Linked DNA regions of Roseibium sp. Sym1. The protein of the gene in region 1 interacts with the protein of each later gene in a pairwise test. Links are inferred from orthologs where the notes say so. Each region holds a gene or a part of one and is shown on either strand. Other genes may lie near its edges.

Region 1 (7,056 bases):
GCCCGGCCTGGCGGCAGAGCTCCGGACCGCCGGAGGCACCGGCGCAATTGACGACGACCGGCGCGGACAATGTGTCTCCGCTCGACAGTCGAACCTGCCAGGCGCCGCCTTGCCTGTCGAGGGAAGCATGCGCCGGCAGATAGTCGACGCCGAGCGAGCGGGCTTTCCTGCGGAAGGCTTGCATCAGGCCATAGCCGTCGAACCAGCCCTCGCCCGTCAGGCCGTGGCAGCCGGCGGCGAGATCGGAAACCTCCAGCCAGGGAAATTTCGCCTTCAGCGCGGCGGCGTCCAGAAAGCCGATATCCGCGCCGAGCTGCTGCTGCAGCCGGTGGTTCTCCCGGAGAATGTCCAGCTTGTCGGGTGTTGCCAGGAAGAGGTAGCCGCCTTCGTGCAGGTCGATCGCGGGGCGGTCGGTGTCGACCGCCAGTTCGGCGCCGATCTCTCTCAGGAAGCGGATGCCGTAGAGCGATATCTCGATATTGACCGAGCTTGAGAACTGCTGCCGGATGGACGCGGCGGACCGGGCGGAGGCACAGATCTCGTAGGCCGGGTCCGCCTCGACGACAACGATGCGGCCGTCGAAATCGTCCCGCATGGACAGGTGGCAGGCAACCGCGGACCCCATGACGGCTCCCCCGATGATGACGACATCCGCAGTCCTGTCCGACATGAGGCCTTCCTGCTCTGGCAACGGAACCTTGAATCAGATGCGGGCGGTCAGCCCGCCCGCATCAAACACCTTCAGTATCGGATCAGAAAAACGCCTGCAGACCGGTCTGGGCACGGCCGAGGATCAGCGCGTGAACGTCATGCGTGCCTTCATAGGTGTTGACCGTTTCCAGGTTCTGGGCGTGGCGCATGACGTGGTATTCCTCCTGGATGCCGTTGCCGCCATGCATGTCACGGGCCTGGCGGGCAATGTCCAGGGCCTTGCCGCAGTTGTTGCGCTTGATCAGGGAGATCATTTCCGGGGCGACCTTGCCGGCATCAAACAGCTGGCCGACCCGGAGCGCGGCCTGAAGGCCAAGCGTGATTTCCGTCTGCATGTCGGCCAGTTTCTTCTGGAACAGCTGGGTCTGGGCCAGCGGGCGCCCGAACTGTTCCCGGTCGAGGCCGTACTGGCGGGCGCGGGTCCAGCAGTCCTCGGCTGCGCCCATGGAGCCCCAGGCAATGCCGTAGCGGGCGCGGTTGAGACAGCCGAACGGGCCCTTCAGGCCGGAGACATTCGGCAGCAGCGCGTCTTCGCCGACCTCGACCCCGTCCATGACGATCTCGCCGGTGATGGAGGCGCGCAGGGACAGCTTGCCGCCGACCTTTGGCGCGGACAGGCCCTTCATGCCCTTGTCGAGCACGAAGCCGCGAATGGCGCCGTCATGGGCTTCCGACTTCGCCCAGACCACGAAGACATCCGCGATCGGCGAATTGGAGATCCACATCTTCGAACCGGTCAGCTTGTAGCCGCCGTCGATCTTTTCCGCCCGGGTGCGCATGCCGGCAGGGTCCGAGCCCGCATCGGGCTCGGTCAGGCCGAAGCAGCCGACATATTCGCCGGAGGCCAGTTTCGGCAGGTATTTCTGGCGCTGTTCCTCCGAGCCATAGGCATAGATCGGATACATGACCAGCGAGGACTGCACGCTCATCATCGAGCGGTAGCCGCTGTCGACGCGTTCGATCTCGCGGGCAACCACGCCGTAGGAGACATAGGAGGCTCCGGCGCAACCGTATTCTTCCGGCAAGGTAACGCCGAGCAGGCCAAGCTCACCCATCTCGTTGAAGATCGAGCGGTCGGTCTTTTCCTCGCGATAGGCCTCGATCACGCGCGGCAGCAGCTTGTCCTGCGCATAGGCGCGGGCGGTGTCCTGGATGAGCTGTTCGTCTTCGCCGAGCTGGTCGCGCAGATGGAACGGATCCTGCCAGTCGAACGTGCCGCCGCCCGAGGGTGCGGACTTGATGGTTGCCGGTGCGTTCATGATCGTGTCTCCCGAGGCCTTCCTGGATCCAGGCCGTTGGATTGCGGCGCTTGGCTGCCGCAGGTCATTCTGTTTCTTCTAGTCTTGTCGCAATTTTGTTTGCAGAAAAGCGAAACCTCATCCATCATTCATGACGAAATGGAATGAACTGGATGAAAGTCGATGCGACGCGCCTTTGTTCCGCCGGCCGATACGCTGATCGCTTTCGAGTGCGCCGCCCGGCACCTGAGTTTCACCCGCGCAGCGGAAGAGCTGCACCTCACGCAAGGAGCTGTTTCCAAGCAGGTGCGCCACCTGGAGGACAGGCTCGGGGTGGAACTGTTCCGCCGTGTGCGCCAGCGCATCGTCCTGACCGACGCCGGGCGTCTTTACCTGCATGACATTCGCGGCGCTCTGGAGCAGATGACGGCGGCCACACGCCAGGTCATGTCCTACGCGGGCAGTGCCGATGTCCTGAACCTGGCGGTGCTGCCCACCTTCGGCACGCGTTGGCTGGCACCGCGGCTCGCTGAATTCGATCGCCGTTATCCGGACGCCGGCCTGAACCTGAGCGTGCGCCTGCAGCCCTTCGACTTCGACGAGGAGCCGTTTGACGGTGCCATTCACCACGGAGACCCCGTCTGGGCCGGCGCAATTGCCGAGCGCCTGTTCGACGAAGAGGTCGTTCCCGTCGCCTCCCGCGCCTTTCGTGACCGCCACGAGATCCGCAAGCCGTCGGATCTTGCCCGCGTGCCGCGCCTGCAGCTCGCGACAAGGCCGCTGGCGTGGCGGCAATGGTTCGATCTGGCGGGCGTGGAGACCGACGCCGCCTTCCAGGGAGCGCGGTTCGAGCAGTTCGTGATGATCTCGGAGGCCGCGATCCACCATGCGGGCGCGGCCTTGATCCCGCGGTTTTTCATCGAGGAGGAGCTGGCCTCCGGACGGCTGGTGCGCCTGTTCGACCTGTCCCTGGCGCAACAGACCGCCTATTACTTCGTTTACCCGGAAGGACGCACCATGCGGCCGGTGGTGTCCGCTTTCCGCAAGTGGTTGATGGAGGAAGCGCGGACCGCCCGCACGCGCCGTGAAACCATGCTGCCGGGCTGAACGGCCAGGCGCATGTATCGTGCACTACAACGCCGGGACCTGCCGGCCCTTCCGAAAGGGGCTCCCGATGTCCATCTACATCCAACGGGAACTCCGCTGAACCAGGGGACACGACTTTGAAGAAACAGCATCTGCGCCTGATCCTCAACGGCAAGTCCGCCGGCCGGACCGACGTGCGCGCCGCGGTCGACGCGGTCCGTGACATGGGCCATGACGTTTCGGTGCGGGTGACCTACGAGGCCGGGGACGTGGCCCGGTTGGTGACAGAAGCGCTGCACGACCACGCCGACAGCCCCATCGACACGGTGGTCAGCGGGGGTGGCGACGGCACTCTGCACGAGGTGGTCGACGCGGCTCTTCAACAGATATCCGGTGATGAGCGGCCGCCGTTTTCCTTCGCCGTGCTGCCGCTCGGCACTGCAAATGATTTTGCCCGCCACCTCCAGCTTGATCCCAATGACATTCCCGCCTGCCTGCGGTTTGCCACGCGCGCGTCGGCAAGGCCCACGGATGTCGGCGAGGTCAATGGCCGGGTGTTCGTAAACATGGCCACGGGCGGATTCGGAACGCAGGTGACGGCGCAGACCGACCCCAATCTCAAGAAGGTGCTCGGCGGCGCGGCCTATCTTTTCACGGGCCTGCACCGGTTTTCGGAGCTTGCCGCCTGCGAGGCCCGGGTGGAGACGGAAGACTTCTCCTGGGAAGGCCCCTTCCTGGCACTCGCCATCGGCAACGGCCGGCGGGCGGGTGGCGGCATCCGGCTATGTCCAAGGGCGGAACTTGACGACGGCCTTCTCGACCTGACGATCGTGCCCTTCCCGGACTCGGGAAAGGTCATCGATCTGTTCTCCGCGCTCATGGAACGCGGTGTCGAGGGCCTCAATGGCGGGTTCGTTGAAAAAAGGTCCCGCAACATCACCATCGAGACGTCGGAACCCGTGCAGTTCAATCTGGACGGCGAACCCATGACCGGAACGTCCTGGAAGGTGGCGATCCGGCATCACCGGATCGCCCTCAGGCGTTGAGGGGTTTCGACGAGGAAATGGTCAACCGGTCCGCTTCAGCCAGCCGTCCGGCGCAGCCGAAATCAGGAGCTTGTTGTTGATCTCCTGGTCGATCTCGAACTCCGGATGGGATCTCAGGAATTCGTGCACGGCCGTCTTGGCATTGTTGCCCGGCGCCCACGGCCGGTCCGGGAACGTGTCTTCCGGCAGATCCTCGATAACGGTGTCGAAGACAAGGCAATAGCTGCCCGGCGTGGCCAGGCCGGCATAGGCGTTCAGCTCGGCCAGCACATGCTCGTGGGTGTGGTTGCTGTCGAGGCAGACCAGAACACGCTCATAGTCCCTGGCGTAGTCGTGAACCCGCCGGATCATGCCGTCCTCGACCGAGGACCCCTCGAACATGTCGATCTTGGCCGACATCGGGTGGGCTTCCATTGCCGTCCGGTTGTGGGCCCGGATGTCGATATCAAGTCCGAGAACGCGTCTCTTGGCCGTTTTCGGATCGACGACGCCGCCGCTTTCCACGGCATCGCAATAGTCGAGCATGGCCAAGAGGGAGGCGCTCATGATCAGGGAGCCGCCATGGGCGATGCCGGTCTCGATGATCAGGTCCGGCCTGGTCGCCCAGACGATTTCCTGAAACACGGCCATGTCGGTCGGAAGCTGGATGATCGGCCGGCCGCCCCAGGCGAAGTTGTACATGTATTTCTGGTCGAATGCGGTCTTCATCCAGCCACGGGACTGCGCCTGCCATCCGGCCTCCCCGGCATAGCCGGCGATGCGCTGTTGTCTTTCGATCTCGAATTCCCGGATCGGGTCGGTGTCTTTGCTCATGAGTCTACTCTCGATTTGGCGGCGTTGCCGCCGGCCGCGCGCAACAGCGCCGGCAGGTCCTTCAGGAGAGAACGCGGTGAAAAGCCGAACTCGGTCCGGATGCGTTCGATGTTGATTTGAGGAAAGGCCCTGCGGACACCGCCGGGCGTGAATGTACAGGAAAGGCCCTCATTCCTGACGGCCTCCGCGATTTCTTCATGGCTGACCGGCTGGCCGCTGGCAACATTGTAGGTCCGGTGGCGGCCGGTCCGCGCGATCCGTTCCGCCAGCTGGACGACATCGTCCACGGCGACATAGTCCTTCGAGGAGCCGGGGGCTTCGCGGATGGTCGTCTGTCCGGTGCCGGCAAGGTCCTCCAGCAGCGACCCCAGAAAGGTGGCCGTGCCCTGGTCGGGACCGTAGACATTCGACAGCCGGATCACCTTGACGCCCGCCTGTTCGTGAGACAGGCACAGCGCTTCGCCCAGCATCTTGGAGAGGTCGTAGGTGGTGTCAGCCGACGGGGTGACCGCGATCGGGGCCGTTTCCGACGTTTCGTTACTGCCTGCGGCCTGCGCATAGATCCGCGTGCTGGAGAAATACACGAAGGACTCGAAATCGGTCTGCTCCAGCAATCGTCCGGGCAGGCCCGCATGAACGTCGACGGTGCCGAGCGGCCGATCCCGGAAATTGCCCGTCATGCCGATGCAATAGAACACCCTGCCGAGGGGCCCGCCGAGGTTCTCGATCTCATGACGTCCGGGGGTTGCAACCTCATAGCCCGCGCTCTGCAGATGGCGGACGAGATTGCGGCCGATAAAGCCGCTTGCGCCAAGCACCGTCGCCTTCATGTCCGCGTTCCGATCAGGCGCATGGGATTGCCCGCGACGACCGAATAGGCCGGAACCTCGCCCTTCACCACGGTGCCGGCGGCGATGACGCAGCCGGTGTTGACCACGGCACCGTCAAGGAAAACGCAGTTGGCGCCAATCCAGACGTCGTCACCGATCCTGATGCCGCCGCGGCTCGGCTGGAACCCCTGCTCGACAATGAGCCGGTTGCGGTCCTCGAAGGCGTGATTGACCGGCGCGAAGGTGCAGTTGGCCGCGATGGCCACGTTGTCGCCGATGGTCAGGCCGTGGCCGGTATAGATGACGCAGCCGGAATTGAGCGTGACATTCTCGCCGATAACGACATCGCCGCTCCCGCCCGCCGGCTTGATCTTGACGAAGCTGTCGACGACCGAGCGCGCGCCGATGCGGATGACGGTGCCCCGCACGCTGTCTTCGATGTCGGCGAGCCTGGAAACGCGCGCCGTGGGATCGATCTCAAGGGTCATGGCAGCTCGGTGTCGGCTTTCATTCGCTGGCTTCGGGACGTCGCGCGATCAGGCGGCGCCGCCCAGGATACGGGTTTCGGGGATGAAGGTTACGAATTGCGTGCCCTGCGCGGCAAGTCCGGCATTCTGCTGGCGGACTTCCTCGGCAATGTTCCAGGGCAGGATGATCAGGTAATCCGGCCTGCGGTCCTGAAGCACCTGCGGCGGGAGCACCGGAATGTGGCTGCCGGGCAGGAACTTGTCCTGTTTTGCCGGTGCCGCGTCGCAGACGAACGGCAGCAGGTCCGGACGAATGCCCGCGAAGTTCAACAGGGTGTTGCCCTTGGCCGCCGCGCCGTAGCCGGCAACGGACTTGCCTGCCTGCCTGGCCTCCAGAAGAAACGACACGAACCGGTTTTTCACGTCCTCGGCGCGGTGCTGGAAGTCGGCATAATAGCCGGTGGTCTCCATGCCCCGTCGTTGTTCCTCGGCGCGCAAACCGGACACCGCGCCGGTTTCCGCGTGGCCGCTGTCCTTCCGGCACCCGTAGACCCGAAGGCTGCCTCCATGCGTGGGAAGTTCCTCCACATCGAAGATCCGGAGCCCGGCGGCTTCGAAGATTCGCGCCACGGTGCCGAGCGACAGATAGGAAAAGTGCTCGTGGTAGACGGTGTCGAACTGGCAGAACTCGACCAGCCTCATGAGATGCGGGAATTCAAGCGTGATCACGCCCTCGGGCTTCAGAAGGCGCGCCAGGCCGCGGGTGAAGTCGTTGATGTCCGGCACGTGGGCATAGACGTTGTTGCCGATGATGAGATCGGCGGATTTGCCGCTGGCGGCAAGGTCGTCCGCGAACGCCTCGCCG
Region 2 (7,092 bases), 3.5 Mb from region 1 along the record:
AGGGCTGCGGCCTGCAAGCCGGACGCTTCCCGGGCAGGGCCGAGGTTCTCCGGCGGCCCGAAACTGAAGCCAGTGGCACCGATGCGCGAGAAATAGGCCCGGAAGGAAAAGTCGTAGCCACCGGGATGAACCGGTCCCGGCGGTGGAAACAACCGCGTCCTCATGCGCACGCGATCACCGACCCCTGCGTCACTTCCTCTAGGAACGCGCAAGCGAACCCTTTCGGGAAAACCGCGCCGGGAGGCCGTATGCCCATTGACGGTCTCGACCGCCAGGACGAGCCGGCCTTGTTTCGGACCGCCCTGCCACTCCAGCACCTGCCCGGTCAGCTCGGCATTCATGGGCTCGGCCAGCCTGGGCGCATCAACACCTGCCGTCCGCATGGCCCCGGCAGCGCATCCGCACAGGAAGGCAAGCAGGAGCAGGACCTGCCACCCGGCGGCTCCCTGTCGGCGAAATGCGGCAAGCGCGCCCAGCACCGTTCCGCACAGGACAAGTGCCAAGGCGATCCATGACGGCTCCACCGGCAGAATGACATAGACCGCAATCCCCGCGGCAAAGGCGAAGGCGCACCACAACAGGCCCTGCTCGTCCCGGAACCGGTCCTCGTCCGCAGATGCCGACGACAGGGCGGCGGAGCGCTTTAACAGCAGGCCGGCCAGCGACACGGAGCGCTTCATCGGCCTGGAGGAAAACTCGTGGGCTATTTCGGAATTTTGTGCCTCGAGGGTAACCGTTTCCGGACGGTTGTCATTGTCGGTCGAAGGATATGCCCCCGCTGCCAACACTTCTCCTCATTGCCGCGCACGAGAATCGGGCGCGCAGCCTATTTAGCCGCGCCGATGCCTGTGCTAAGACCGCGCCACCAATCAGGCGCTTTCAGCGCCGCCATTCTGACAGAGACTTTCAAAAAGCACCATGGCACAAGACATCGTCACGCGTTTCGCTCCGTCCCCGACCGGTTTCCTGCACATTGGCGGCGCCCGCACCGCCCTGTTCAACTGGCTCTTTTCAAAGCACTTCGGCGGCAAGATGTTGCTGCGTATCGAGGACACGGACCGGGCCCGCTCGACACAGGAAGCGGTCGACGCCATCCTGGACGGCCTGACCTGGCTCGGTCTCGACTGGGACGGTGACCCGATCTCGCAATTCGCACGGGTCGACCGGCACAAGGAAGTTGTCGACCAGATGCTCGCCGACGGCACCGCCTACCGCTGCTACTCCACGCCGGAAGAACTCGACGCCATGCGCGAGAAGGCCCGTGCCGAAGGCAAACCGCCGCGCTATGACGGCACATGGCGGGACAAGGATGCCTCGCAGGCACCTGCCGGCGTCGATCCGGTCATCCGCATCAAGGCGCCCCAGGAAGGCGAGACCGTGGTTGATGACATGGTCCAGGGCCGCGTGGTAATCCCGAACAAGGATCTCGACGACTTCGTGCTGATGCGGTCCGACGGCACACCGACCTACATGCTCGCAGTGGTCGTCGACGACCACGACATGGGCGTCACGCATATCATCCGGGGTGTCGATCACCTCACCAACGCCGCCCGGCAGACCCTGATCTTCAAGGCCCTCGGCTGGGACGTTCCGGCCATGGCGCATATTCCGCTGATCCACGGTCCGGACGGTGCGAAACTGTCCAAGCGCCACGGGGCCACCGGAGCAGAAACCTACCGGGCCATGGGTTACCTGCCGCAGGCGATGCGCAACTATCTCGCGCGTCTCGGCTGGAGTCATGGCGACGAGGAAATCATTTCCCTTGAAGACATGATCAAGTGGTTCGGCATGGATGCCGTCGGCCAGTCCGCCGCGCGCTTTGACTTCAAGAAGCTGGAAAACCTCAACGGTCACTACATGCGCGCGACGGATGACGCGGAGCTGCTGGATCACTGGAAGATCTACCTCGCCCACGCCGACAACGGTGAAGCGGTGCTTAGCTGGATGACCACCCCTGCCAACGAGCAGGTGGCCCTCGCTGCGCTGCCCGGCCTGAAGGAGCGCGCCAAGACCCTGGTGGAACTTACCGAGAGCGCTTCCTATCTGTGGCGCCAGCGGCCGCTCGATACGGACGAGAAGGCCCAGAAGATCCTGGACGATGACGCCAGGGCCATCCTTGGCGACCTTCACGGCGTGTTGTCCGGCATCTCCGACTGGGTGGCAGAACCGCTTGAAACGGCTGTAAAGGCTTATGCGGAGCAAAAGGAACTGAAGCTCGGCAAGGTCGCCCAGCCGCTTCGCGCCGCCTTGACCGGCCGCGGTACTTCTCCCGGCATCTATGATGTGCTGATCGCACTCGGACGCGAGGAATCCCTGGCCCGGATCAAGGATCAGGCCGCCTGACCGCCTCACGCAAACCGCTGCCCGTTGCGCACTTTTGCCTGCATCGGGCAGCCCCGAAGCCGACGAAAACCTTCTTTGACCAAAGCGTTATATCGGCCAGCTTGCGGCAGTGCGGTAAATGGGCTACGCAAGACGCGAAAATGTCTCCCGTGCCGTCCGACAACCGGAAACGGACCCCTTTCCCGAAGGGGTAGAAACAAGGACGGTGCACCCGGTTAACGCAGAGGGGTTTCTGAATGGCCGACAACAACGCCAAGCTCAACGTCGGTGGCAACGCCCACGATTTCGACGTACTTGACGGATCCATCGGACCGTCTGTCGTGAACATCTCGTCCTTGTACAAGGACACGGGCATGTTCACCTACGACCCTGGTTTCACCTCAACCGCATCGTGCGAATCCAAGATCACCTATATCGACGGTGACGAAGGCACGCTCCTGTATCGCGGATATCCGATCGAACAGCTCGCCGATCACGGCGACTTTCTGGAATCCTGCTACCTGCTTCTGTACGGTGAGTTGCCGACCAAGGCGCAGAAGGACGATTTCGTCAGTCGGGTCACCTATCACACGATGATCCACGAGCAGATGAACCGGTTCTTCTCCGGTTTCCGCCGCGACGCGCACCCGATGGCCGTCATGGTCGGCACCGTCGGTGCCCTGTCCGCCTTCTATCACGACAGCACCGATATCACGGATCCGCATCAGCGCATGGTTGCCTCGCTGCGCATGATCGCCAAGATGCCGACAATTGCCGCCATGGCCTACAAGTACCATGTCGGACAGCCGTTCGTGTATCCGCGCAACGATCTCGGCTATGCCGCCAACTTCCTGCACATGTGTTTCGCCGTCCCTTGCGAAGAATACAAGGTGAATCCTGTCCTGGCCCGTGCCATGGACCGCATCTTCATCCTGCATGCCGACCATGAACAGAACGCGTCGACTTCGACCGTCCGCCTTGCCGGCTCCTCGGGCGCGAATCCGTTTGCCTGCATTGCCGCCGGCATTGCCTGCCTCTGGGGCCCGGCCCATGGCGGGGCGAACGAAGCCGCGCTCAACATGCTGTCGGAAATTGGCTCCGTCGACCGGATTCCGGAATTTGTCGCCCGCGCGAAGGACAAGAACGATCCGTTCCGTCTGATGGGCTTCGGCCACCGGGTCTACAAGAATTACGACCCGCGTGCCCGCATCATGCAGAAGACCACACACGAGGTTCTTGGCGAGCTCGGCATCAAGGACGATCCGCTTCTGGACGTTGCCATGGAGCTGGAGAAGATCGCGCTCAACGACGAATATTTCGTCGATAAGAAGCTCTATCCGAACATCGATTTCTATTCGGGTATCACGCTTCGGGCCCTCGGCTTCCCGACCACCATGTTCACCGTTCTCTTCGCACTGGCCCGCACCGTTGGCTGGATCGCGCAGTGGAAGGAAATGGTGGAAGATCCGTCCCAGCGTATCGGCCGCCCGCGTCAGCTTTATACAGGAGCAAAGCTGCGCGACTACACGCCGATCGATCAGCGCCGCTGATCACGGCCGCCGTGGCGACGGCGGGACGAATTGGAATGTTTCAGAACGCCCCCGGTTTTCCGGGGGCGTTGTCATTTTGCCCTAACGGAACAGACCGGAACTCAAGAAATGAATTTCCGGCGATCGGCGCATTCGCGAACAGAGTATTCGGGACCCAGTTATCGGCGAATAAGACTTCGGCAAAGTCTCTCGGCAGCAAAACTGAACGAGAGGAAAACGTCCATCAACCTGCGCGCCTCTCTACTATTTTTTTAGTTTAACAACTACTTTTGCGTATTATTTGCACCAAATATATTTTTTTACTTTTACATTCTAATATTTATCACTCTTTTACAAATAATAAGGACTCTCCCCATAGCATACGTTGCAACAAGTTCGCGCGAAACGCGCTCGGGATCTTGAGGGGCTAATATGAATTTCCTGAAATTTGCGTCTGACATGAAGCTTGGCGTCAAGGTCGGAGGCAGCTTTGCAGCGGTCGTCGCGCTCACCGGAATTGTCGGTGGTGTTGGCGCCTACAGCGTCATGACGCTGTCGGAACGGATGGAAATTGCCAAACAGTCAACCTCCACCATCGCCCAGCTGCAGAACCTGGCTAGCAAGCGGGAGGATTTCCTGTCCACCCAGGACTTGCAGGCTGCCGATGCCGCCATCGTCGATATCAGCACGTTGCGCGAGGAACTGGGTGTGCTCGAAACCCAGCTCAAAGCGGATTCAGGGGCCAGGGTCGCCGTTACCGAAGCTTCGTCGGCGGTGAGCGATTTCCGCAAAGCTTTCGAGAAGGTGGTCGGGTTCACCCAGACCCAGTCGGAGAAAAAGGCACAGCTTGAAACCGCTGTCCGGAACCTGGAGCAAGCCGCTTCCCAGATCCTCGGCAAATCCCTGATGGCCCGGGACGGGGTCAGCCAGGACGAAACCAATGCCCGCAAGACGCTGGTCCTCGCCAACAAGGTCGGTCAGGCCGCTGCCGGCTTCCAGGAAGAAGCCCTGACGCTGCAAAACCTCTTCAACGCGGCCGCAAACAACGCAAAACAACTGGCGGACATCAAGAAGCGTGTCGCGGCCCTGGTCCCGTCCGCCAAACAGATGGCGGCAAACAGCTTTGAAGGCGTCGACCCCGGCAAGTTCTCACAGCTCGCGGCCAAGACCGCCGAACTCGAACAGACGCTCGACAAGCTGTCCCAGACCAAGGATTACATCGAGATCTTCGACCTCACGGATGCGGGCAAGGCCGGTTTTGACGTAATCGTAACAAGCGTGAAGGAAATCCGCTCCCAGGCAAATGTCGCTATCGACAATGTCTACGCCCAGGCGGACGAGATCAACCAGCGCTTTTATGTCGTCGACAGCGCCGCGGACACGGTCATGCAGATCGAAGCGGACGCCAATGCCGTCAAGGCTTCCGCATTCTACTTCATGCTGACTCCGGACGAAACGACCAAGGCCTCCGTCGCAGAGGGCATAGACGGGTTGAACAAGCTTGCCAGCCGCCTGGAAAAAAGCGCCAAGGATTTTCCGGCTATTGCGGACCAGGTCCCGCCGGTCAAGTCTTCGATCGACTCGTTCGCGGCAAGCTTCTCCGAACTGGCCTCCAACCAGTTTCAGCTGGGTGACCAGATCGAAACCATGAAGGACCTGTCCCAGACGGTCCAGGCACAGATTTCCAAAATCTCGGCGGATCAGGGCGCGGCCGCCCAGGCGTCGAGCGCCAGCGCCCTTGGCGTGATCACCCTGGCGCTTCTCGCAGCCGTGCTTGCGGGTGTCGGCATGGCCGTCGCCCTGAATTTCGCCGTCACCCGTCCGCTGCGCAGAACCACCGAAACCATGTCGCGCCTTGCTGAGGGCAACACGGATGTCGTGATTGACGGAACCGATCGTGGCGATGAAGTCGGCGACATGAGCCGAACCTTGCAGGTGTTCCGCGACAATGCGGTCGAACGCATCCGGCTGCAGTCCGAAACGGAGCAGGAACAGCAGATGCGGGCTGAACGCCAGTCAAGGGTCGAATCCCTGATATCCGAGTTTCGTGAAAAGGCCACAGAGGTGCTCGGCTCGGTGGCGGAAACCGCCCATACGCTGGACGGCACCGCGCAGGATCTCAGCACGATAGCAAGTCAGAATTCCAGCCTCGCGGAAAGCACCTACGGCGTGACGGACGAAGCCACCCGGAATGTCCAGACAGTTGCAAGCGCCGCGGAGGAACTGGCCGCATCGATCGCGGAAATCTCCCGCCAGGTCAACCAGACCACCCAGGTGGTGGACCGCGCCACGGAAGGAACCCAGGTCACCAACGAAAAGGTTCAGGGCCTGTCCACCGCCGCCACCAAGATCGGTGAAGTCGTCAGCCTTATCCAGGCAATCGCCGAACAGACAAATCTTCTGGCGCTAAACGCAACCATCGAGGCGGCCCGTGCAGGTGAAGCCGGCAAGGGATTCGCGGTTGTCGCGGCCGAAGTGAAGGAACTGGCCACCCAGACCTCAAGGGCAACGGAAGAGATTTCTTCCCAGATTTCCGAAATACAGGGGGCCACGAAGGACGCCGTGACCGCGATCGAGGCGATCACCCGGACCATGGACGAGGTCAACGAATACACCTCGACCATCGCCGCCGCCGTCGAGCAGCAGGGCGCCGCGACCAACGAGATTTCGGTCAATGTTCAACGGGCGGCCGAAGGCACCGGGTCGGTCAAGACCAACATGTCGGACCTCTCGCAGGCCGTCGCGCAGACCAGCCAGAACGCAAATCTTGTCCTGGGGGCGTCGAGCGAGGTGTCCCAGAAGACCGACACGCTCAAACAGGAAGTCAACCTGTTCCTCGACAAAGTCGCCAACGCTTAGCGCAACCTGGCGCCGGTCAGCGTGCCCCCGGACCGATCCCGTCCGGGGGAATCCTTTTTGAAATGAAGAAGTATCCCCTCGTCCGGCCACCATCTCGTGAACCTGAGGGCTATCCGGCCTGTGCGAATTTCATGGCTCGAAGCACCACGTCTGCCGCGGCCCCCCGCTGGCTGTAGCCGTCGGGCAACTGCATCACGCTGTCGAGTCGTGTGAGTTCCGCCATCTGCCGATCCCGTTCCGGTCCGGCCGAAAGCAGCCTCACGAGGTGATCCGAAAGAACTTCGGGCTTCACCTGGTCGTCAAGGAACTCCGGAATTGCCTTGCTGCCCAGAATGATGTTCGGCAGGACGAAGGAGTCAACGCTGGCGAATTTGAATATCCG

Evidence for each region.
Region 2: the proteins of yegS (region 1) and gltA interact in binary tests that used the Escherichia coli proteins (3 or more experiments, as listed by UniProt). The link is inferred for Roseibium sp. Sym1 from one-to-one orthologs.

Annotation. Positions count from the first base shown.
Region 1 is NZ_CP114786.1:1,318,895-1,325,950, reverse strand. The notes cover bases 2,375-5,126. They hold yegS (lipid kinase YegS), read left to right. Parts: upstream 2,375-3,172; coding sequence 3,173-4,081; downstream 4,082-5,126. Other genes in these bases: O6760_RS05985 (NAD-dependent epimerase/dehydratase family protein), read right to left, coding at 4,891-5,126; O6760_RS05990 (cephalosporin hydroxylase family protein), read right to left, coding at 4,103-4,894; gcvA (transcriptional regulator GcvA), read left to right, coding at 2,375-3,056. Also shown: O6760_RS06010 (NAD(P)/FAD-dependent oxidoreductase), read right to left, coding at 1-670; O6760_RS06005 (acyl-CoA dehydrogenase), read right to left, coding at 753-1,970; more of gcvA, read left to right, coding at 2,133-2,374; more of O6760_RS05985, read right to left, coding at 5,127-5,724; O6760_RS05980 (acyltransferase), read right to left, coding at 5,721-6,212; O6760_RS05975 (methyltransferase domain-containing protein), read right to left, coding at 6,261-7,056. UniProt on the Escherichia coli protein: In vitro phosphorylates phosphatidylglycerol but not diacylglycerol; the in vivo substrate is unknown.
Region 2 is NZ_CP114786.1:4,773,365-4,780,456, reverse strand. Bases 1,938-4,725 are described here. They hold gltA (citrate synthase), read left to right. Parts: upstream 1,938-2,579; coding sequence 2,580-3,872; downstream 3,873-4,725. Other genes in these bases: O6760_RS21830 (methyl-accepting chemotaxis protein), read left to right, coding at 4,284-4,725; gltX (glutamate--tRNA ligase), read left to right, coding at 1,938-2,343. Also shown: O6760_RS21845 (ComEC/Rec2 family competence protein), read right to left, coding at 1-785; more of gltX, read left to right, coding at 919-1,937; more of O6760_RS21830, read left to right, coding at 4,726-6,710; lpxB (lipid-A-disaccharide synthase), read right to left, coding at 6,820-7,092.